Regions from separate parts of the Arthrobacter sp. P1_D12 genome, predicted to be linked through region 1. Evidence: riboswitches for the same ligand, from Rfam matches in the RefSeq annotation. Region 1 holds a riboswitch; each other region holds the start of a gene.
What was found. A riboswitch is a leader RNA that binds a small molecule or an ion and turns the genes downstream of it on or off. The one in region 1 is predicted to bind thiamine pyrophosphate.

Region 1 (7,081 bases):
CCACCCCATCACGTAGTAGTTCCGCGCCGGAACCACCGGAACCCGGCAACGGGACAGGTCGTTAATAAGAGCTCTGGGAGCAGCAGCTATTTCTCAGAGAATCTTGGGCCGAAGACTCACGATTGCAACGCAGTTAGGGCTGCGATACGTTGTGCCTTGAACGACACAATCATGTGGAACCTGGGACGCAACTGTTAGGTGGCGCTCAAGTGTGGATATGAGCCACGCGCGTACTCTTTCAAGAAGGGTTTCGCCCGATGGCAAGCTGCACCAAGATCACCTACTCCACCCCCTGGCACGCGAACCGCGCCCTCCAAGAAATCATCCGGCAGGGCTCGTCATCTGGGGGCAAGTTGCCCGCGAGCGTATACCCATGCGGAGGCTGCAAGGGATGGCACCTGACCTCGAAAAGGGCAGCTGGAAAAGCAAAGAAGTGGCAACGCCATTCTTCGTGAAAGTGTCTCCAGCGCGCTAACGGGACCCTGCCTTACTCGCACCACCACTTGATCCACAAGGACAGCGAACCATCCGGATGCGGACCGACGGCATACCTGGTTCATCCCCGCCGCACGTCGACCCGGCCGGGCCGGGCCGGGCCTTCGGATGATCGCGCCAGCGCGTCATCAAGAGCAATGGTGATCAGGACGTCCGGCCGGTGCAACCAGATCAGCCCCGCCGGCCGAGCGGGCGTTAGAGGAACTCGGCCCGGCCTTCCATTGAAGAGGACGCCAGGGCGTGTTCCCGCCGCGGGATCCTGCCGGCCGCTTTCGCCAGCCTGCCGGCGATGACGGCATGTTTGAAGGCCTCGCCCATGAGCACCGGATTCTGCGCACGGGTCACCGCCGTAGCCAACAGCACGGCGTCGCAGCCGAGTTCCATCGCCAGGGCGGCGTCCGAAGCCGTGCCGATCCCGGCATCCAGCACCACGGGCACGGACGCGCGCGAGACGATCAGCTCGATGTTGTGCGGGTTCAGGATGCCCAGTCCGGTGCCGATCGGGGCGCCCAACGGCATCACGGCCGTCGCGCCGAGGTTTTCGAGCCGGAGGGCAAGCACGGGGTCGTCGTTCGTGTAGGCGAAGACCTTAAAGCCTCGGGCCACCAGCTGTTCGGTTGCGTCCACGAGTTCGACGGCGTCCGGCAGCAGTGTGTGCTCGTCGGCAATGACTTCGAGCTTGACCCAGTCCGTTTCCAGGGCCTCCCGCGCCAGTTCGGCGGTGAGGACGGCGTCCTTGGCGGTGAAGCAGCCTGCCGTGTTCGGCAGCACCCGGATCTGATGGTCCTCGAGCAGCTGGAACAGCGAGCCCGTCTCCGCCGGCGAATAGCGGCGCATCGCCACCGTGGTCAGCTCCGTCCCGGACGCCACCAGCGCCGCCCCGAGCCCGTCCAGGCTCGGCGCACCGCCGGTTCCCATGATGAGGCGGGAGCCGAGCCTTACGCCGTCGACCACGAACGGATCGGCCACCGCACCGGTCATGGGGACGGCCTGTGTTCCTGCGAACGTCGTCTCGTTCATGCTGGTCATCCTCCCTGGACTGCCGTGACAAGTTCGACGTCGTCGCCGTCGGCGAGCGCCGTGGCGTGCCACTGGCTGCGCGGCACCACTTCGGCGTTGCGGGCCACGGCGACACCGAGCTTCCGCCCGTCGGCAGCGCGGCCGTCGGGGCCGATGCTCCGGCCCGTGAGCTGGCTGACGAGTGTGGAGACGGAGGCGCCGTCGGCGACGCTCTGCTCCGTTCCGTTGAGTCGGATGTTCATGCTGCTTCCTTCTTGGGGCTGTCCCCGGACGTATCCGGGATGCGGGAAAAACGGTCGGGGCGGAACCCGGCCCAGCGCGGGTCCGGCGTGAAGTCCATGAGTTGCCGGCACACGACTGCAGCGGCGGGGGTCAGCAGGACGCCGTGCCGGAAGAATCCCGTGGCGATGATGAGCCCCGGGACGTCCCCGCCGTCCGGTCGTGCGACCCGCCCCAACAGCGGGGCGTTGTCCGGTGTGCCGGGCCGGGCCCGCGCCGTGGCTTCCAGCAGCTCCAGCTCGGCGACCGCGGGCACCAGCTGCTGGGCATCCCGCAGCAGCTGGTAAATGCCGCCGGCCGAAACCGCGTGGGGGTCCGACGGCCCGTCCTCGCGCTGGGTGGCCCCAATCACCACGGTGCCGTCCTGGCGGGGGACGATGTACACCGGGACGCCGCGCACCATGCCCCGCACGGTGGCCGTGAGCAGCGGCTGCAGATGCGGGGGCACGCGAAGCCGGAGGATGTCGCCGTAGACGGGGCGCAGCGGCAGCGCCAGTCCTGCGGGCAGCTCCTCGAGCCCGGCGGCGCCGAGCCCGTTGGCGACCACGGTTTCCGCTGCCCGCACGGAACCGCCGCCGGCCAGCCGCACACCCGCCACCTGTCCGTCCTGCCACAGCAGGCCTGCCGCGCGCCGCCGGACGAAGCTGCCGCCTTCCGCACCGAGCACGCCCGCGAGCCGGGTGATCAGCAGGCGGGGGTCCACCTGGTGGTCGGCCGGGATCTCGAAGGCACACGAGATGCCGGGACTCAGCAGGGGCTCCCGGGTGCGTGCCTCGCGCACTGTCAGTGGCTCCACGGCCAGGCCGCACGCCTGCTGGACTTCCCTCAAGTCCGCGAGCGCGCGCCGGTCCGCCGCGTCGGCCCCCACCGCCAGGGTCGGCGTCGTTAAGTAGCCGGTACCCGCCGGGGAATCCGCGCCGGCGGCACCGGCGTCGAGAGCCGCAGCGAATCCTGGCCACAACCGGGAGGCCTCAAGCATCAGTTCCAGGAGCTGCTCCTCCTGGTAGTGCAGTTCACTGACGGGGGCCAGCATGCCGGCCGCGGCCCAGCTGGCTCCGCTGCCGGGAGCATCATCGATCAGGACCACGGATCGGCCCGAGCGGATGGCCTCGAACGCGATGCCATGGCCGATCACCCCGCCGCCGATCACGGCCACGTCGGCAGTCGAATCCCCCGCGATGATTCCCTCTGCGGTACCGGGCCCTGTGTCACAAACCTGGGCGGCGGCGTCATTTGCGGCTCCGGCCGCACGGCCTGCTCGTGTGCCCATGAAGAATTCCTTCCCTACGCCGGTACTAGCCGGATCAGGTCAAGCGGTCGGCTCTGACGCCCTCTCAGCCGGGCAGCGGCGACATGGCTGCTGCGGGCTCCCGCGGTATGCGCCCAGTTTAGAGGAACTAGGCTGGTCCCATGAGCCAGGACCCTCTCCACACCACCGCCCGCCTCTATCTCTGCACCGACGCCCGCAGGGACCGCGGCGACTTCGAGGACTTCGTGGACGCCGCCTTCGCCGGCGGCGTGGACATCATCCAGTTGCGCGACAAGTCGCTCGAGGCCTCCGAGGAGCTGGAACTGCTGGAGGTCCTGCACACCGCAGCGCAGCGCCACGGGCGTCTGTGGGCCGTCAATGACCGGGCGGACATCGCCTCCCTGTCCGGGGCTCCGGTGTTCCATGTCGGTCAGAAGGACATTTCGCTCGACGCCGCCCGCGGCTTTCTCGGCAAGGATGCCGTGATCGGCCTGTCCACCCACAGCCCGAAGCAGGTGGACGCCGCCATCGCTGCCGCGCCCGGCCGCAAAGGACTCGATTACTTCTGTGTTGGCCCCGTGTGGGCGACGCCCACCAAACCCGGACGCGCCGCCGTCGGCCTCGATCTGGTGCGCTACGCCGCCCAGGCGATCGGCGGGGCGGACACGGAGGGAACCGGCAAGGTCAACGAAAGCCTGCTGCCGTGGTTCGCGATCGGCGGGATCGACCTCAGTAACGTGGAGCAGGTAGTCGATGCCGGTGCCCGGCGGATCGTCGTGGTCCGGGCGATCACCGACGCCGCTGATCCGGCCCACGCGGCCGGAGCCTTGCTGGCGGCGCTGGACGCCGCCGCATCCTAAGCAGGTCCCCGGCCCGTAATACCGGCCGGCACTGAAACTATCCGGCGAGACCCAGCTCCGTCATCCGGCGCGCGTGATTCGCTGCGAGTTCGGCCGCCAGGCCGTTGACCAGCGCCCGGGCGCCGGCGTCGTCCAGCCCCGACAGTCCGCCGAGGAACGCGTGCTCAGCGCTGACACGCTGGGCGTGGTTCAGGACCTCCCCCAGCAGGCGCCGGGCCCACAGCGCCAGGCGCGACGCGAGCCGGGGGTCATCGGCCAGGGCCGCCTTGAGGCGGGCCTGCAGCACGGCCGTGGACTCACCGGTGGAGCGGACCTGCCCGATCAACTCACGGGTCGCGGCGTCGACGTACCGGCCCACGACGCCGTAAAAGTCCGCGGCGACCGTGTCGATCACGTAGGCCTTCATGAGGGCCTCGTACCAGTCCGACGGGCGCGTGCGTTCGTGGAAGTGGTCCACCGAGGGCTGGAACGGCAGCATGGCGGCCTCCGTATCCAAGCCCATGTGTTCGAGGCGGGTTCGGACGAGTTCGTAATGCTGGAACTCGACCACCGCCATCCTGCCCAGCACCGCACGGTCATGCAGCGTGGGCGAATACCGGGCACTCGAGGACAGCCGTTCGAAGGCGGAAAGCTCGCCGTACGCCAAGACTCCCAGCAGGTCGGCGATGAAGCTGTTGTAGAGGGCCGGATCGTCCGCAGTTGCGCTCATCATCCAAGACTAATAGCGGAAATCGGGCTACCCTGATTTTCGTGTCCCATCATCGCCTGACCCCCAGTGTCCACGAGCAGCAGAACCAGCTTGCCGGGGCCCTCAAGGCGTTGCGCACCACGCTGGAACTGCCCGGCCCGTTCCCCGAAGTTGTGCTGCGCGACGCGGAGGCGGCAGTGGCCGAGCACAAGCTCCCGGACCTTGACCTCACGCATGTCGAGTTCGTGACCATCGATCCGGCGTCGTCCACCGACTTGGACCAGGCCCTCTTTATCGAACGGAGCGACGGCGGCTACAAGGTCTTCTATGCCATCGCCGACGTCCCCTCTTTTGTCGCCCCGGGCGGGGCGCTCGACGCCGAGACCCGGCGCCGCGGCCAGACCTTCTACACCCCGGACGGCCGGATTCCGCTGCATCCGGAGATCATCAGCGAGGCCGCCGGCAGCCTGCTCGCCGGGCAGCTGTGCGCTGCTTTCGTCTGGGAGTTCGAGCTCGACGCCGCGGCAGAGGTCGCCTCGGTCCTCGTGCGCCGGGCACAGGTCCGCAGCCGCGCGAAGCTCAACTACAAGGGCGTGCAGGCCGAGCTCGACGCCGGCACCGCGTCGCCCGTGCTGCAGCTGCTGAAAGAAGTAGGCATTAAACGGGTGGAACTGGAACGCCTGCGCGGCGGCGCGAGCCTGAACATGCCGGAACAGGAGATCCAGCAACTGCCCGACGGCGGCTACCGGATCGTGGCGGCCCCGCCGCTGCCGGTGGAGGACTGGAACGCCCAGATTTCACTCATGACCGGGATGGCCGCCGCGGCGCTCATGCTCCAGGGCAAAGTCGGCATCCTGCGCACCATGCCCGCCCCGGACGAGGCGTCACTGCGCCACTTCCACCGGCAGACCCACGCCCTCGGCAAGCCCTGGGACGGGGAAATGCGCTACGGCGAGTACCTGCGGACCCTTGACCCGACGGACCCCCGGCAGCTGGCCATTGTGCATTCGGCCGGGATGCTCTTCCGCGGTGCCGGATACACACCCTTCGACGGCACAGTGCCCAACGCCGCCGTCCAGGCCGCCATTGGCGCCGCCTACGCCCATTCCACGGCACCGTTGCGGCGGCTGGTCGACCGCTTCGTGCTGGTGATCTGCGAGGCCCTGAGCAACGGCACCGAAGTTCCTGCCTGGGCCCGGGAGGCGCTGCCGTCCCTCCCTGCCATCATGGGCACCTCGGACCAGCTGGCCGCGAAACTGGAGCGGCTGTCGCTGGACACCGTTGAGGCGGCGCTGCTCGTCAACCACATCGGCCAGGAATTCGACGCTGTCGTCATCTCCGGTCCCAAGCCGGCCAAGGGCACCAACGGCACCAGCAACGGCAACGGGAAGACCAACGGCAACGGAAACGGCCCGTCCGGGATCGTCCAGATCGCCGAGCCCGCCGTGACCGCACGCTGCCCCGGCGAGCTGGAACCGGGCACCAAAGTCCGGGTCCGGGTGGTGTCCTCGGACATCGCCACGCGGGAAATCCAGTTGGAGCTCGTGGGCTGACGGCCCGCTGGCGGTCCGCGGGCCGTCCCCACGCCGTCGCCAGCCAGCGCTGCCGGCCGCCCTCCCGGTCACCTTCCGAGGCGCAATCACCCGCCCAGTCGAGGATCCGCGCCTTGTACAGCTAGACTGAAGAGGTAGAAATGGATGCCCGGTCGTTGATTTCCATGATTTTCGAATTCAACAAGCCCGCCCCTACGCGATCTTGAGATACACCCGCTGGTCCCCAGTGCCAGCATTTAGATAGCCCGCGATCGGCTTCCACTGGAATTGCTTGCGCGCCTGAGCGTGCTCCGGAACGGCCGCCATGGCCGGCCCCGTTGAGCAAGCAGCGCAGCCCAAAATGAATAAGGAAACTCCCCTGTGAGTGAATTGCACACGCACCAGCTTCTGACCGATGAGTCCGGCACGGAGACCATCGAGCCCGAAGAGACCATCATCTCGGACGAAAAGCCGCACGAGATTGCCGAGAAGACCTTTGCCGACTTCAATGTCCGCGCGGACATCGTGGAATCCCTGGCCGACGCCGGCATCACCCACCCCTTCCCGATCCAGGCCATGACCCTGCCGGTCGCACTGGCAGGGCATGACATCATCGGCCAGGCCAAGACCGGTACTGGCAAGACGCTCGGCTTCGGCATCCCGGCGCTGCAGCGCGTCGTCGGCCGCGACGACGCCGGCTTCGACAAACTGGCCGTTCCCGGCGCCCCGCAGGCCCTGGTGATCGTGCCCACCCGCGAGCTCGCCGTCCAGGTAGCCAAGGACCTCGAAAACGCCGCCAAGAAGCGCAACGCCCGCATCGCCACCATCTATGGTGGCCGCGCTTACGAGCCGCAGGTCGAGGCGCTGCAGAACGGCGTCGAGGTTGTCGTCGGCACCCCCGGCCGCCTGATCGACCTCTTCAAGCAGAAGCACCTGAGCCTGAAGAACGTCAAGATCG
Region 2 (7,081 bases), on a different contig from region 1:
TCCTGATGAACGCGCACCTCGAGGGTTTCCCCGCGGCGGTTGTTCTTCGCACTGACCTTGACGTCCTCGGGGCTGTCAACAATCCCGCGGACCAGGTGTTCGAGCGCTTCTGCCAGCAATTTACTCAGCCTCGGTGGTCTCTGCTTCGGCGGCGTCGGCGGGAGCCTCGGCAGCTTCGTCCTTCTTGGCCTTCTTGGTGATGGCTTCCGGGATGATCACGGAACCCTTTTCCGGGGTAACGAAGGCAGCCTTGGGAGCCTTGGTCTTCAAGGTTCCCTCCTGGCCCGGGAGACCCTTGAACTTCTGCCAGTCACCGGTGATCTTCAGGATCGCGGCAACCTGCTCGGACGGCTGTGCGCCGACGCCGAGCCAGTACTGGGCACGGTCCGTGTCGACCTCGATGTACGAGGGCTCTTCGGTCGGGTGGTACTTGCCGATCTCTTCGATAGCACGGCCATCACGCTTGGAGCGTGAGTCCATGACGACGATGCGGTAGTACGGTGCGCGCATCTTACCGAAGCGCTTAAGGCGAATCTTTACGGCCACTTTTGTGGTCACTCCTGTTTCTGAAACGGGGTCGAGCCCGGCGTTCTGCACCCGTGGGGCGGGCCGTACTTGGGGGTTCTAAAGGACAAGATCCAGACGCGGAGAGAGGGGCCACGCAGATCGAGTACCTGTTCATTGTGCCAGATCACCGGCAGGATTTCGACTTGACACGAGCTTGGCGCACCACCGCGCGGCCTGGAAGCGGCCTCGAGGGCCGGTCAGGACGTCCAGACGAAGAGGCCGGACCTGGTGGCGGGGTCGACGCCGGCGGCGAGCTCGGCAATCCGGCGGACGTAGTCCCGGGCCTCGTCCGGACCGAAGGGCATGTCCTCCTCGGCGGCCCAGTTGGCGGCGACATCCTCCAGGACGTCACCCTCCCCTTCGGTTTCATAGCTGAGCAGTTCCGCCAGCGTGCGGACCATTGCCGCCGGGACGCCGAGCAGCGAGTCGCTGGCCACGTCGACCATGGCCAGTTCATAGTCCGCGCCCGGGGCGTGCACGGCGACGCCGGCGAGGTCCCCCAGCCGCTCCACCTCGAAGTCGCTGATCTCCGGGATGCGGACGGCGCCCGGGGCGGCCGGGCTGCCGCCTTCCAGTGCGCCGGCGCGCTTGAGGGCTTCTTCGTGGGTGGACACAAAGAGTTCGGTGAATCCCATGCAGCTGGTCCTTAGGGTTCGGCGGTCCGCAGACCGCTGTTTTCGACGTCGCTTCAGCCTAGCCGCTTCAGCATGGCCCCGCCCCGCCCGCTGGACATGCCCTCCCCTAACCCTGAGCACTGGACATATGGCAGCTATGTCCATTCGCGACTGCGGGCACTGGGCATGTTCCGAAGTCCCGCCTGGGAACAGTGGACATGTCCCTCGCTGGCCCGGTGAACCCTACCCGGCCCGTGGACATGCCCTCCCCTAACCCTGAGCACTGGACATATGGCAGCTATGTCCATTCGCGACTGCGAGCACTGGGCATGTTCCACTGTCCTGCTGGCGAAGAGTGGACATGTCCTTCGCTGGCCCGGGGAAACCGACCAGGGCCCGCTGGGCATGCCCCGTCCTGACAGCAAGGAATGAACATATGGCAGCTACGTCCATTCCCGGCGGCGAGCAATGGACATGTTCCGGAGTCCCGGTCCCGAGCAATGGACCCAGCGGTCCCGCCGGCGAAGAGTGGACATGTCCAGCGGAAAGCTGTGCGCGCTGGACACGCCCAGCGACCAGCTTGCCTGGGGAGAACTTCTAGCGCACGGCGACGCGGATCCGGTTGCGCCACGGATCCTCGAAGCGCAGCTCGGCGCCGGTGTGGTGGGATTCGACGCCGGCAACCTTGAGCCGGTCGGCCAGGGCCGCGACGTCGTCGCCGGAGGGCACCTCGATGAGGACTTCACCCAGGCCCAGCGTGTCGCGCCGGGGACCCGCGCCGCGGCTGTTCCATACGTTCATGGCCATGTGGTGGTGGTAGCCGCCGGCCGAGACGAACAGCGCCTGGCCGTGCCAGCCCGCGGTCTTTTCGAAGCCGAGCGTGCCTACATAGAAATCATGCGCCGACTGGACGTCGCCGACCTGCAGGTGGACGTGCCCGACGCCGGCGGCGGCCTGGCGCTGGCCTGCCACGGACTCCTCGGTCAGGTATTGCTGCAGGTAGCGCTGCGGCGGCAGGGCGAGACTGTCCATGACGACGTTCTTGCCCTCCCAGGACCACGCCGCCCGCGGCCGGTCCCAGTACAGCTCGATGCCGTTGCCTTCGGGGTCGTTGAAGTAGAACGCCTCGCTGACGAGGTGGTCCGCGCTGCCCGTGAAGGACTGGGGCTCGTACTGGGCCGCGGTGGCGATGGTGGCCGCCAGGGAGTGCTGGTCCTCGAAGAGGAGGGCGGTGTGGAAGAGCCCGGCCTCGCCACGGGAAGGAAGAAACAGGTCCGGGGCAGGCGCCAGATGCACCAGCGGCTTCTGCTGGCGCCCAAGGTAGAGCCCGCCGTCCTGTTCGGCCACAGTCTCCAGGCCGAGGGCGCGCTGGTAGTAGTCGGTCATCAGCTTCATGTCGCCGACCTTGAGCATCACGGTGCCCATGGTGAGTTCGGCAGGAAGGAGGTCTTGGGTGCTGGCTTCTGCGGTCATGACAACGCTCCGTGGATTTGTTAGCCGCCGGCCTTCGGCGACTCTATATAAAGCTAAATTACTTGAAGCTTCAATTTATTCCTCATGACCGCCTGGCGCCCGGTCCACCGGCAGCCCACGCAGCACGATATGCCGGATCTGGCGGAGCGTGGCCGGATTGCTCCGCGGATCCTCGGCGGTGACGAGGACATCAGCACTTGCCCCTTCACCGATGGACTCCGCGCCGAGCCAGGTCCGCGCCGACCAGCTCGCGGAGTCGAGGGCGGCAGCGGCGGCAAGGCCGGCGGCGTGCAGGGCCTGAATCTCGTCCACGATCCTGCCATGGCTGATCACGCTGCCGGCGTCGGTACCGGCGTAGATTGCCACCCCGGCCTCGTGGGCTTCGAGGATCCGCTCTGCCCGGCGCTCCCACAGCCAGCGCATGTGGGCTGCGTAGCGGGGGAACTTGGCCGCCGCCCGGGCGGCGATGTCCGGGAACGTGGCGATGTTGATCAGGGTGGGCACGATCGGAACACCCTGTTCGAGGAAGCGCGGCAGGTGCCGCGGCAGCAGCCCGGTGGCGTGCTCGATGCAGTCGATCCCGGCGTCGAGCATGTCATCGAGGGTGTCTTCGGCGAAGCAGTGTGCGGTGACGCGGGCCCCCTCATCGTGGGCGGCCCGGACGGCGTCCTTGACCGTCCGGGCGGGAAAACTGGCGGCGAGATCGCCGGCGTCGCGGTCGATCCAGTCCCCCACGAGCTTGACCCAGCCGTCGCCCGCGCGGGCCTGCTTCCGCACGGCCTCGACGAGATCCTCCGGCTCGACCTCGACGGCCAGGCCCGGCAGGTAGCGCCGGGTCCTCGCGAGGTGCCGGCCCGAGCGGATGATCCGGGGAAGGTCCACGCGTTGCTGGAGCCAGCGTGTGTTGTGGACGGCGCCCGCGTCGCGGACCAGGAGCGTCCCGGCGTTGCGGTCCGCCAGGGCCTGGAATTCCGCGGTGTCCTCGGTAACGTCCCCGCCCGGGCCGAGGCCGATGTGGCAGTGTGCGTCCACGAGACCGGGCATGACCCAGCCGTCCAGCACGAGCTCCGGCGCGGCCGCGGGCCGGCGAAAGGTCAGCCTGCCCTCCACCGACCACAACCCGTAGCAGACCTGGTTCGCCGCCGTGAGGATGGGCCCGCTGAACTCGATGATGCTGGTCATGGCCTAAAGCCTAATCCGCATGGCAATCCGCGGGCCCAGATCATCGAGCCCCAGCTGCGCTTCGTGGATCCGCAGGGCAGCCAGCGCCTGCCCGGGCCGGGCGATTTCCTCGAACCCGCAGCCCGCGTAAAACGGCGCATTGAACGGGACGCCGGCGAAGGTGCAAAGCGTCATCCATGAATAGCCGCGGCCCCGGGCCGCATCGAGGGCCGCCTCCACCAGGGACCGTCCGATCCCCCGCCTGCCAAAGTCCGGCTGCACGGAGAGTTGCTCCAGATGGGCCTGGCCGCCGAGTTCGTCAACGCGGGCAAAGCCTACGGGCGGAGTTCCGGCGACAAGTATGAACAGCGGCTCGACCGGCGCCGTCAACTGCGGAGCCGGGAGCGGCCGGTTCCCCAGTTCCTCTATGAGGACGGCGTCTGCTGCGGCCTCGAAAGCCGGCAGCGCCGGGAGATCTTCCGGCGTCGCGGTCCGGATGCGGGGCAGCGCCTTGGGCAGAGTCACCGTGCCACGTTAACACCGCGGCCCGCCGCCCGCGTCACACTCGACGGCCGGCCGGAGGTGCGTGGTAGCTTCGTCTACGACCACACGGGTGCCCCTGCAGGGGCTGAGATCGGGCTGACGCAGCCTGCGACCGTTGAACCTGTCCGGGTAATGCCGGCGAAGGAAGTGAGTATTTCCGTGAACTCCCAAGTGACACAGCACAGCCCTGCCCACAATGAGTCAGCCCCCACTGGGCCAGCCCAGCACGGGTCTGCCCAGCACGGGTCTGCCCCAAGCCAGCCTCCGGCCCCCACACAGTCGCTGAAGTCCCACTCGCTGGCCTTCAGCACGGACCCGGAGCACGGCATCCGCGTGCCGGTGACCGAGATAGCCCTGGAACCCTCCCCGGGCGGCGTCCGGAACCCGCCGTTCCGGGTCTACCGCACTGCCGGCCCGGGCAGCGATCCCGTCCGCGGCCTCGAGCCGTTCCGCACCCCCTGGATTGAAGCCAGGGCGGACACCGAACCCTACGCCGGCCGCGAACGGGAGCTGCTCGACGACGGCAAATCGGCGGTGCGCCGCGGTGCGGCGTCGGCCGAGTGGCGGGGCGGCCGGCCGGTGCCGCGCCGCGCCGTTGAGGGCAGGACCGTCACGCAGATGCGCTACGCCCGGGACGGCGTGATCACCCAGGAAATGCGGTTCGTCGCGCTGCGGGAGAACTGCGATGTGGAGCTGGTGCGCAGCGAGGTGGCCGCGGGCCGCGCGATCATTCCCAACAACGTCAACCACCCCGAATCCGAGCCGATGATCATCGGCAAGGCGTTCCTGGTGAAAATCAACGCCAATATCGGCAACTCCGCCGTGACCAGCTCCATCGCCGAGGAGGTCGACAAACTCCAGTGGGCCACGCAATGGGGCGCGGACACCGTCATGGACCTCTCCACCGGGGACGACATCCACACCACGCGCGAGTGGATCATCCGCAACTCCCCCGTCCCCATCGGAACGGTCCCGATCTACCAGGCGCTGGAGAAGGTCAACGGCGAGGCCAATGCCTTGACCTGGGAGATCTTCCGGGACACCGTGATCGAACAGTGCGAGCAGGGCGTGGACTACATGACCATCCACGCCGGCGTGCTGCTGCGCTACGTGCCGCTGACGGCCAACCGGGTCACCGGCATCGTGTCCCGCGGCGGCTCCATCATGGCCGGCTGGTGCCTGGCGCACCATCAGGAGAATTTCCTCTACACCCACTTCGACGAGCTGTGCGAGATCTTCGCACGCTACGACGTCGCGTTCTCCCTGGGCGACGGGCTGCGGCCCGGCGCGACGGCGGACGCCAACGACGCGGCACAGTTCGCCGAACTGGACACCCTGGCCGAACTCACCCAGCGGGCCTGGGACTTCGATGTGCAGGTCATGGTGGAGGGCCCCGGGCACGTGCCCTTCCACCTCGTCCGGGAAAACGTGGAACGCCAGCAGGAACTCTGCAAGGGCGCCCCGTTCTATACGCTCGGGCCGCTCGTCACGGACATCGCACCGGGCTACGACCACATCACCTCGGCGATCGGCGCCACCGAGATCGCCCGCTACGGCACCGCCATGCTCTGCTACGTCACGCCCAAGGAACACCTCGGGCTGCCGAACAAGGACGATGTGAAGACGGGCGTGATCACTTACAAGATCGCGGCCCATGCCGCGGACCTCGCCAAGGGCCACCCCGGCGCGCACGAACGCGACGATGCGCTGTCCAAGGCGCGGTTTGAGTTCCGTTGGCGGGACCAGTTCGCGCTGTCCCTGGACCCGGTCACGGCCGAGGCCTTCCACGATGAGACGCTTCCCGCGGAGCCGGCCAAGACAGCCCACTTCTGTTCGATGTGTGGTCCGAAGTTCTGCTCCATGCGGATCAGCCAGGATATCCGGGACGAATACGGTTCAGCTGATTCGCAGGCGGCCCTGGCGCAGATGGCGGCCGGAATGCGGGCGAAGAGCAACGAGTTCCTCGCCTCGGGCGGCAAGGTCTACCTGCCGCAGCCCTCGGTGGGAGGACGCGCAGCTTCCTAGGAGGCCCGGGCGTGCTGGTGCCGGCTGACCTCGGCGATGTAGGAGCGGATGGCCCGGTCCCCTTCGGCTGAATCCTGGGGCCGGTGCCCTCCCGGCGCCGTGCGGTGCAGGGCGCCGGTCTCGCGCAGGTAGCCGGCGATTTCCTCATACAGCGGTTCCCAGCCGCCGGTCAGGACCAGGGTCGGCACCCCCGGCACGATCTGCAGCGGGGCTTCCCACGGCGGCGCCTGCAGGCGGAGCCGGCGCGCAGCCCGGAGGGCCTCCGGCGTCGTGGCCCCGGGGGCGTCCGCCGCGAACGCGCGGCGGATGAACTCCCGCTGGAAGTCGTCGTCGCTGAGGTTGTGGCGGACGTCGAAGAGCGGCTGCATCAGGGCCCGGTGCGCGGCGGTGGCCGGGAGCTCCGCGGTCAGGGACAAGCAGGCCGGTTCCACCAGGGTCAGCGACTGGACGAGGTCGGGCCGTTCGACGGCGGCCATCATCGCCGCGATCGCGCCCTGCGAATGGGCCACCACGTGGCCGCCAGCCTCGCCGCGGCCGTCGTCTGCCAGCGAGGCGAGCACGATGGCGGCGTCGGCGGCGAAGTTGGATTCGAGCGGTTCCGCGACGGCGTCAAACCCGTGCCGCCGCAGGAACAGGGCGTCGTAGTCCAGCGCCATTCCGTGCTGTTTTGGCCACGCGGCGGCGCCGAAGCTGCCGTC
Region 3 (7,081 bases), on a different contig from region 1:
GCCGCGCGCGGCGGCCGCTGACGGATTCGGTCCAGATGCCGGCCTTGCGTTCGGCTTCGAGCTCGGCGCGGGCGGCGGCCTTGGCGTCGCGGCGTTCCTGCTGTTCGTCGCGCTTCTGGCCACGCGTCGGGCGGTCGCCGATGTCGGCGAAGCGCACGTCGGTGCCGCGGGGCGAGGCGAGCAGCTCGGCGCCGGCCATCATGGTCGGCTCCCAGTCGAAGACGACGCCGTCGTCCTCGCCGATGACCACCATGTCGCCCGGCTTGGCGCCTTGCTTGAACAGTTCATTTTCGACGCCGAGCTTGGCCAGGCGGTCGGCGAGGTAGCCGATCGCCTCCTCGTTGGTGAAGTCTGTCTGCTTGACCCAGCGCACGGGCTTGTCGCCCAGGACGCGGAAGAGCGGCTCGAGGTTCTTTTCCTCGCGGCGGATCGTGAAGCCGGTCTCGTTGACGGCGCGGGGGCGCAGCACGGGGGCGTGTACCTTCGGCGGGGTCGCGGCGACGGCGTCGCGGGCGGCCTGGACGATTTCGGCCATGGCGAAACCGAGCTGGCGGAGGCCTTCGTGGCTCGTCGCCGAGATTTCGAAGACCTTGTAGCCCCTGGATTCGAGCTCCGGGCGGACGAACTCGGCCATGTCCTTGCCGTCCGGCAGGTCAACCTTGTTCAGGGCCACGAGGCGGGGGCGGTGGTTCAGCGGAACGACCTCGCCGTCGGACCCGCTGTAGCTCATGTCCACAGCGTACTTCTCCAGCTCGGCCTCGATGATGGCGAGGTCGGAGAGCGGATCGCGGTCCGATTCGAGCGTGCCGCAGTCCAGCACGTGCACCAGGGCGGCGCACCGCTCGACGTGGCGGAGGAAGTGGTGGCCCAGGCCCTTGCCCTCGCTGGCGCCCTCGATCAGGCCGGGGACGTCGGCGATGGTGAAGCGGACTTCACCGGCCTGGACGACGCCGAGGTTGGGGATGAGGGTGGTGAAGGGATAGTCCGCGATCTTGGGCCGGGCGGCGGACATTGCGGCGATCAGGCTGGACTTGCCGGCCGAAGGGAAGCCGACGAGGGCGATGTCGGCGATGGACTTCAGTTCCAGGACAACGTCGCTGGATTCGCCTTCGATGCCGAGCAGCGCGAAGCCGGGCGCGCGGCGCTTCTGGGAGGACAGGGAGGCGTTGCCGAGGCCGCCGATGCCGCCGGCGGCGGCGATGTATTCGTCGCCTTCGGCCACGAGGTCGGCGATGACGTCGCCGGACTTGGACTTCACTACGGTGCCCACCGGCACCGGAAGGATCAGGGTTTCGCCGTTTTTGCCGCCGCGCCAGTCGCCCATGCCGGGGCCGCCGTTGGTGGCGTGCCGGTGGGGCGCGTGGTGGTAGTCGAGCAGGGTGGTGGTCTGGGGGTCAACGCGGAGGATGACGTCGCCGCCGTTGCCGCCGTTGCCGCCGTCGGGACCGCCGAGGGGCTTGAACTTCTCGCGGTGGACGGAGACACAGCCGTGACCGCCGGTACCGCCGGATACGTGCAGTACTACCCGGTCTACAAAGCTCGCCACGTGGATCTCCTCAGTGCTGTTCCCCGGCCCCCCAAAGGGGCCCAAGATGATTGTAATGCGGTTAAAACACCGGTGGAGCGGACCTAATGGCCCGCCCCACCGATTTAGAACTTATTGTTACTCTGCAGCTGCAGCAGCCACGATGTTCACAACGCGGCGACCACGGCGGGTGCCGAACTCGACAGCACCGGGGGTCAGGGCGAACAGGGTGTCGTCGCCGCCGCGGCCTACGCCGGCGCCCGGGTGGAAGTGGGTGCCGCGCTGGCGGACGATGATCTCGCCTGCGGAAACTACCTGGCCACCGAAGCGCTTGACGCCGAGGTACTGGGCGTTGGAGTCACGACCGTTGCGAGTGGAACTCGCGCCTTTTTTATGTGCCATTTGAAATGCCTGCCTTCAAAAATTCTGGGGAATCTGCTGGAACCTGAACAGTAACGAGGAGTTACTTGATACCGGTGATCTTGACCTTGGTCAGTTCCTGACGGTGGCCCTGACGCTTCTTGTAACCGGTCTTGTTCTTGAACTTCTGGATGACGATCTTCGGACCACGGAGGTCTTCGAGGATCTCAGCCGTAACCGTTACCTTGGCCAGGTCCGCAGCAGCAGACGTGACTTTGTCACCGTCCACCAGGAGCAGTGCGGGCAACTCAAAGGTGCTGCCGGCTCCACCGGGGACGCGGTTCAGGGTAACGAAGTCTCCAACGGAAACCTTCTCTTGGCGGCCGCCTGCGCGGACAATCGCGTACACCACTGGGGAACTCACTTCTCTCGACGTTTATTACTAGATTTGCGTGCGGAACCAGGGGCCAAATTGTTTGGACCGGCTCACGCTGTGCCTCAACGCCGGTGGATTCCCCGGGGGAACCCATGAGCTACCCCCGGAACAAATCCATTTGGAATTCCAAGTGGACTGTTCTCAGGGTCATAACCCAAGTGTTGGCGTAAGCACCGAAGATCTAGAATACGCTAATTTTGCCTTCGGCCGCAAATGAGGCTGGTTCCGGCGGGTAGTCCGTGATAGGCGCCACAGCGTCTTGATGCAAAGTCCCCGCCAATGTTCTTGGCCGGGATCTTGACCATCCTGAGCTGTGTTGCCGCAACGACTTCCGGAACCGTGCCCCACCATCGTACCGGTAGTCCGGACCAGCTCGCGTCAGGCGTACAGCCGCGGCGCGTCGAAGAAGTCCACTTCGTAGCGCGATGACTGCCGGAAGGCCAGGGCCATGGCCTCCCGCTCGCTCTCCGATGCCCGCCCGGCCGCCGTGTCCGTGTACGCGATGGCCTGCCGGGTCGCGGCGGCGAAGTCCTCGTCGGCGTAGGTCCGCAGCCAGCCGGCGTAGGGGTGCTCCCAGGGGGCGCCGCCGGCCAGGAACTCCCGGTGCAGCGTGGAACCGACCTCGGCGTAGAGCCAGAAGCAGGGCAGCGCCGCCGCCACGAGGACGCCATAGCTGCCGGAGACCGAGGCGGCCAGCAGGTGGTCCACATACGCTTTCGTGACCGGGCCCAGGGTGGAGGCCGTGGGGCGGGCGCTAAGCCAGGACCGGTGCAGCTCGGATTCGACTTCCAGGCAGGTCTGCGCCGAACGGGCCCAGAACAACTGCTCGGCCTCGGTGGGGGCAATCGCCGCGGCCCGGGCCAGGACCCGGGAGTAGCCGTTGAGGTAGATGGCGTCCTGGGCGAGGTAGTACGCGAACTCGTGTTCGGGCAAGGTGCCGTCGGCCAGTCCGCGGACGAAGTCGAGGGCGTAGATCGCCTCAAGATCGCCCGCGGCTCCTGCGCGCAGGGCTGCGGCGAACTCCCCCGCCGCAGGACCGTGCCCGGCCGGGCGGTGCTGGCCGCGCTGGCCGTCTTTGAGGGCCTGCCCGCCCTGGAGGTGCTGGAGGTGGTGGAAGTGGTGGACCGGGCCGTTGCCGGTGCCGACGTCCAGGGCCGAGGCTTCTCGGAGCGCGCCCAGCAGCCACGGTTTGACTTCGCGCAGCGCCGCTTCCCAGTCCCCCACCCGGGCCTGCACGGTGGCCATGGCCGAGGACAGGGAGCAGCCGGTGCCGTGGCTGTTGCGCGTCGCGATCCGCTCCCCCGGCACCACCACCGTTTCCTGGCCGAGCAGGCCGCCGGTGTTGACCAGCGCGTCCGGGCAGCCGTCCGCGGCGCCGTTGCCGGCTTCGGCGTCGTGGCCGGCGTCGTGGCCGTCGACGTCGTGGGCATGCCCGTCCCCCGGTCCGCCGCCCTGGAGGTGTCCGCCCTTAACCAGGACAGTGGTGCCGGTCAGGGCGGCCAGCCGCTTGCCCTGCGCCAGGGCCTCGGACCAGTCGGCCGCGACGGGCTCCTTGAGCAGGATGGCGAGTTCGGCGAGGTTGGGCGTGATGAGGTCCGCCAGCGGCAGGAGGCCCTGCAGGGCGGCCTCGGCGGATTCCTGCAGGAGCCGGTCCCCGCTGGTGGCGACCATCACCGGGTCCAGGACCACGACGGCGGGGCGCATCTTTTCCAGCCAGACGCGGACGGCGTCGATCACGGCGGCGTCACCGAGCATGCCGATCTTGACGGCGTCGATGCCGATGTCGTCGCTGATGGCGTCCAGCTGCGCCGTGAGGAACGCCGCCGGGGGAACGTGGACGGCACGCACGCCCTGGGTGTTCTGCGCTGTCAGGGCGGTGATGGCAGCCATGCCGTAGCCGCCGTTCGCCGCGATGCTCTTCAGATCGGCCTGGATTCCGGCCCCGCCGGAGGGATCGGAGCCGGCGATGGCCAGCACACGGGGAATGCGCGGCGGCGTCGGCAGAGACTCGCTGTGCAGAAAATTGGGCGGGAGGAACTCGGACGGATTCGGTCTCGCGGACAAGGCAGACATCCCTTCGCCGGTGCTAACCGGACAGGTTCAACGGGTCTGGATCTCAGCCGGCCCGATGCCCGGCACCCCGTGTCAGTGTTCCAGCCTAGCCGCTGCCACCCTGCGGACCCGTTAACGCACGAGCGGGCCCGGGCCCGGGCGGACGTATGTTACGTCTGCCCTGACCCGGACCCGCAGCCCGACCAGTCGAAATAATGACCGGACGGGGACGTGGTCAGTCGCGGAGGACTACAGCTCCGACGCCGGCACGCCGACGCCGAGGATGATCGGCTCGTTGCCGGCCGGGAGGGACGCAGGCCTGGCCGCAGCGGGAGCCTTGGCCTCGTGGACCGATCCGGCCGCGGCCGGCCGGGTTGCCTCGCGGTGCTCCACGGAGGTTTCGTTGGCTGCACCCTGGGCGCGGCTGGCACTCCGGTTGCGGCGTGCGCGGCGGCCGCGCAGCGTCGTGGTGTCAGCCGTGCGTGACGCCGGCGCCTCCGCAGCGCGGACGGCCGCCGGCGCCTCGGGCGCCGTGGCTTCCGGTGCGGCAACAGCCACTGCCTGACCGGCGGCCTGGCCGGCGGTCTGGTCCGGCTTGCCGGCCTCTGCTTCGCCCAGGTTTGCGAAAGCCTCGGTCAGCAGGTCCAGGGTCAGGGCCGGTGACGGCGCGTCCTCCGCGTGCTCGACGAAGGGCAGGGCCACCTGCTCGCCGCCAAACGTCAGCACCGTTGCGGGGCGGCCGGCTGCCTCGTCGGCGGCTGCGAGCTGCGTGACGGCGTCGACGGCGGCCTGGCGGGCCCCGGCGTCGCTGGCTGCGGCTGCTTCCCCGTCGTGCAGGTGCGCGGCGTGCGCTGCGGCAGCGATGTTGGCCAGCGCGGCCCGGGTGGCCTCGGCCTTGGCGTGGCGTTCGGCCTCGGTGGGTTCGGCGTGGACGGGCGCGGGTGCGGCCGGCGCGGTCTCTCCGCCCTGGCCTCCCCTGCCGCGGCGACGGCTCTTGCGTTCCGGTCGGGCAGCAGGCTGCGCCTCGGTGCGCGGCACATAGTGCTCCGCGGCGACCGTGTTGGCGCGGCGGTGCTCCACCGGCTCGTCGTGGGTGACGATGCCGCGGCCCGCACATGTTTCGCACTGTTCGCCGAAGACTTCCAGCAGCCCGGTGCCCATCCGCTTGCGGGTCATCTGCACGAGGCCCAGCGAGGTCACCTCGGCCACCTGGTGCTTGGTCCGGTCCCGGCCCAGGCACTCCACCATGCGGCGCAGCACGAGGTCGCGGTTGGATTCGAGCACCATGTCGATGAAGTCGATCACGATGATGCCGCCAATGTCGCGCAGGCGCAGCTGCCGGACGACTTCCTCGGCCGCTTCCAGGTTGTTCTTGGTGACGGTTTCCTCGAGGTTGCCGCCAGAGCCGGTGAATTTGCCGGTGTTGACGTCGACCACGGTCATGGCTTCGGTGCGGTCGATCACGAGCGAACCGCCCGAAGGCAGGAAGACCTTCCGGTCCAGGGCCTTGTGGATCTGCTCGTCGATGCGCCAGGCCGCGAAGATGTCCGTGTCCTTGGTCCACTTCTCGAGCCGGCCCACGAGGTCCGGTGCGACGTAGGTGACGTAGGCCTCGATGGTGTCCCAGGCTTCCTCGCCGGAGACGATCAGCTTGGAGAAGTCCTCGTTGAAGACGTCCCGGACCACCTTGATGGTCAGGTCAGGTTCGCCGTAGAGCAGCTCGGGGGCGAGGATCTTGGTGGACGTCGACTGGCTCTCGATGCCTTCCCACTGCGCGCGGAGGCGGTTGATGTCGTGCGTCAGCTCTTCCTCGGAAGCTCCCTCGGCCGCGGTGCGGACAATGACGCCCGCGTCCTCGGGCAGGCGGTCCTTGAGGATCCGCTTGAGGCGGTTGCGTTCGACGTCGGGCAGCTTGCGGGAGATGCCGGTCATGGAACCGCCGGGCACGTACACGAGGTACCGGCCGGGCAGTGAGATCTGGCTGGTGAGACGGGCGCCCTTGTGGCCGACCGGGTCCTTGGTGACCTGGACCAGCACGGAGTCGCCGGACTTCAGCGCGTTCTCGATGCGGCGCTGCTTGCCCTCGAGGTTGACGGACTCCCAGTTCACTTCACCGGCGTAGAGCACGGCGTTGCGGCCGCGGCCGATGTCCACGAAAGCGGCTTCCATGGAGGGCAGCACGTTCTGGACCTTGCCCAGGTAGACGTTGCCGATCAGGGAGTCCTGCTGGGTCTTGGACACGAAGTGCTCGGCCAGGACGCCGTCTTCAAGGACACCGATCTGAATTCTGTCGTCGCGCTGGCGGACGATCATCTGGCGGTCCACGGACTCGCGGCGGGCCAGGAACTCGGCCTCGGTGATGACGGTACGGCGGCGGCCGGTGTCGCGGGATTCGCGGCGGCGCTGCTTCTTGGCTTCCAGGCGGGTGGAGCCCTTGACGGATGTGACGCGGTTGTTCACCGGCGCCTCGGCCATGGCCCGCGGCGCACGGACGCGGGTCACCGTGTTGGGCGGATCGTCGCCTTCCCCGCCGGTCAGCTCCAGGTCCTGGTCTCCACGGCGACGGCGGCGGCGGCGGCGGGAGGTCACACCGTCTTCAAGGATTACCTCGGAGCCTTCGTCGCCCTCTTCTTCGGTGCCTTCCGACTCGGTGTCGGACTCGGCAGAGGTGCGGGTGCGGCCGCGCCGGCCGCGGCTGCGGCGCCGAC

Region 2: it holds a riboswitch for thiamine pyrophosphate, as region 1 does, so the genes downstream of both, thiC (phosphomethylpyrimidine synthase ThiC) here and thiO (glycine oxidase ThiO) in region 1, are expected to answer to the same signal.
Region 3: it holds a riboswitch for thiamine pyrophosphate, as region 1 does, so the genes downstream of both, AC1DZV_RS16875 (bifunctional hydroxymethylpyrimidine kinase/phosphomethylpyrimidine kinase) here and thiO (glycine oxidase ThiO) in region 1, are expected to answer to the same signal.

What each region holds. Positions count from the first base shown of each region.
Region 1 is NZ_JBFUAR010000005.1:408,001-415,081, reverse strand. Features, by position in the region: gene AC1DZV_RS06410 (thiazole synthase) at 691-1,515, opposite strand; gene thiS (sulfur carrier protein ThiS) at 1,521-1,757, opposite strand; gene thiO (glycine oxidase ThiO) at 1,754-3,064, opposite strand; TPP riboswitch at 3,058-3,178, opposite strand; gene thiE (thiamine phosphate synthase) at 3,205-3,903, shown strand; gene AC1DZV_RS06390 (ferritin-like fold-containing protein) at 3,941-4,615, opposite strand; gene AC1DZV_RS06385 (RNB domain-containing ribonuclease) at 4,654-6,144, shown strand; gene AC1DZV_RS06380 (DEAD/DEAH box helicase) at 6,505-7,081, shown strand, end outside.
Region 2 is NZ_JBFUAR010000010.1:22,381-29,461, forward strand. Features, by position in the region: gene AC1DZV_RS09370 (RNA-binding protein) at 1-119, opposite strand, end outside; gene rpsP (30S ribosomal protein S16) at 121-546, opposite strand; gene AC1DZV_RS09380 (hypothetical protein) at 765-1,202, opposite strand; gene AC1DZV_RS09385 (VOC family protein) at 1,779-2,654, opposite strand; gene AC1DZV_RS09390 (amidohydrolase family protein) at 2,730-3,836, opposite strand; gene AC1DZV_RS09395 (GNAT family N-acetyltransferase) at 3,840-4,340, opposite strand; TPP riboswitch at 4,415-4,522, shown strand; gene thiC (phosphomethylpyrimidine synthase ThiC) at 4,518-6,383, shown strand; gene AC1DZV_RS09405 (alpha/beta fold hydrolase) at 6,380-7,081, opposite strand, start outside.
Region 3 is NZ_JBFUAR010000023.1:75,770-82,850, reverse strand. Features, by position in the region: gene obgE (GTPase ObgE) at 1-1,546, opposite strand, end outside; gene rpmA (50S ribosomal protein L27) at 1,664-1,927, opposite strand; gene rplU (50S ribosomal protein L21) at 1,989-2,297, opposite strand; gene AC1DZV_RS16875 (bifunctional hydroxymethylpyrimidine kinase/phosphomethylpyrimidine kinase) at 2,700-4,394, opposite strand; TPP riboswitch at 4,377-4,474, opposite strand; gene AC1DZV_RS16870 (Rne/Rng family ribonuclease) at 4,623-7,081, opposite strand, start outside.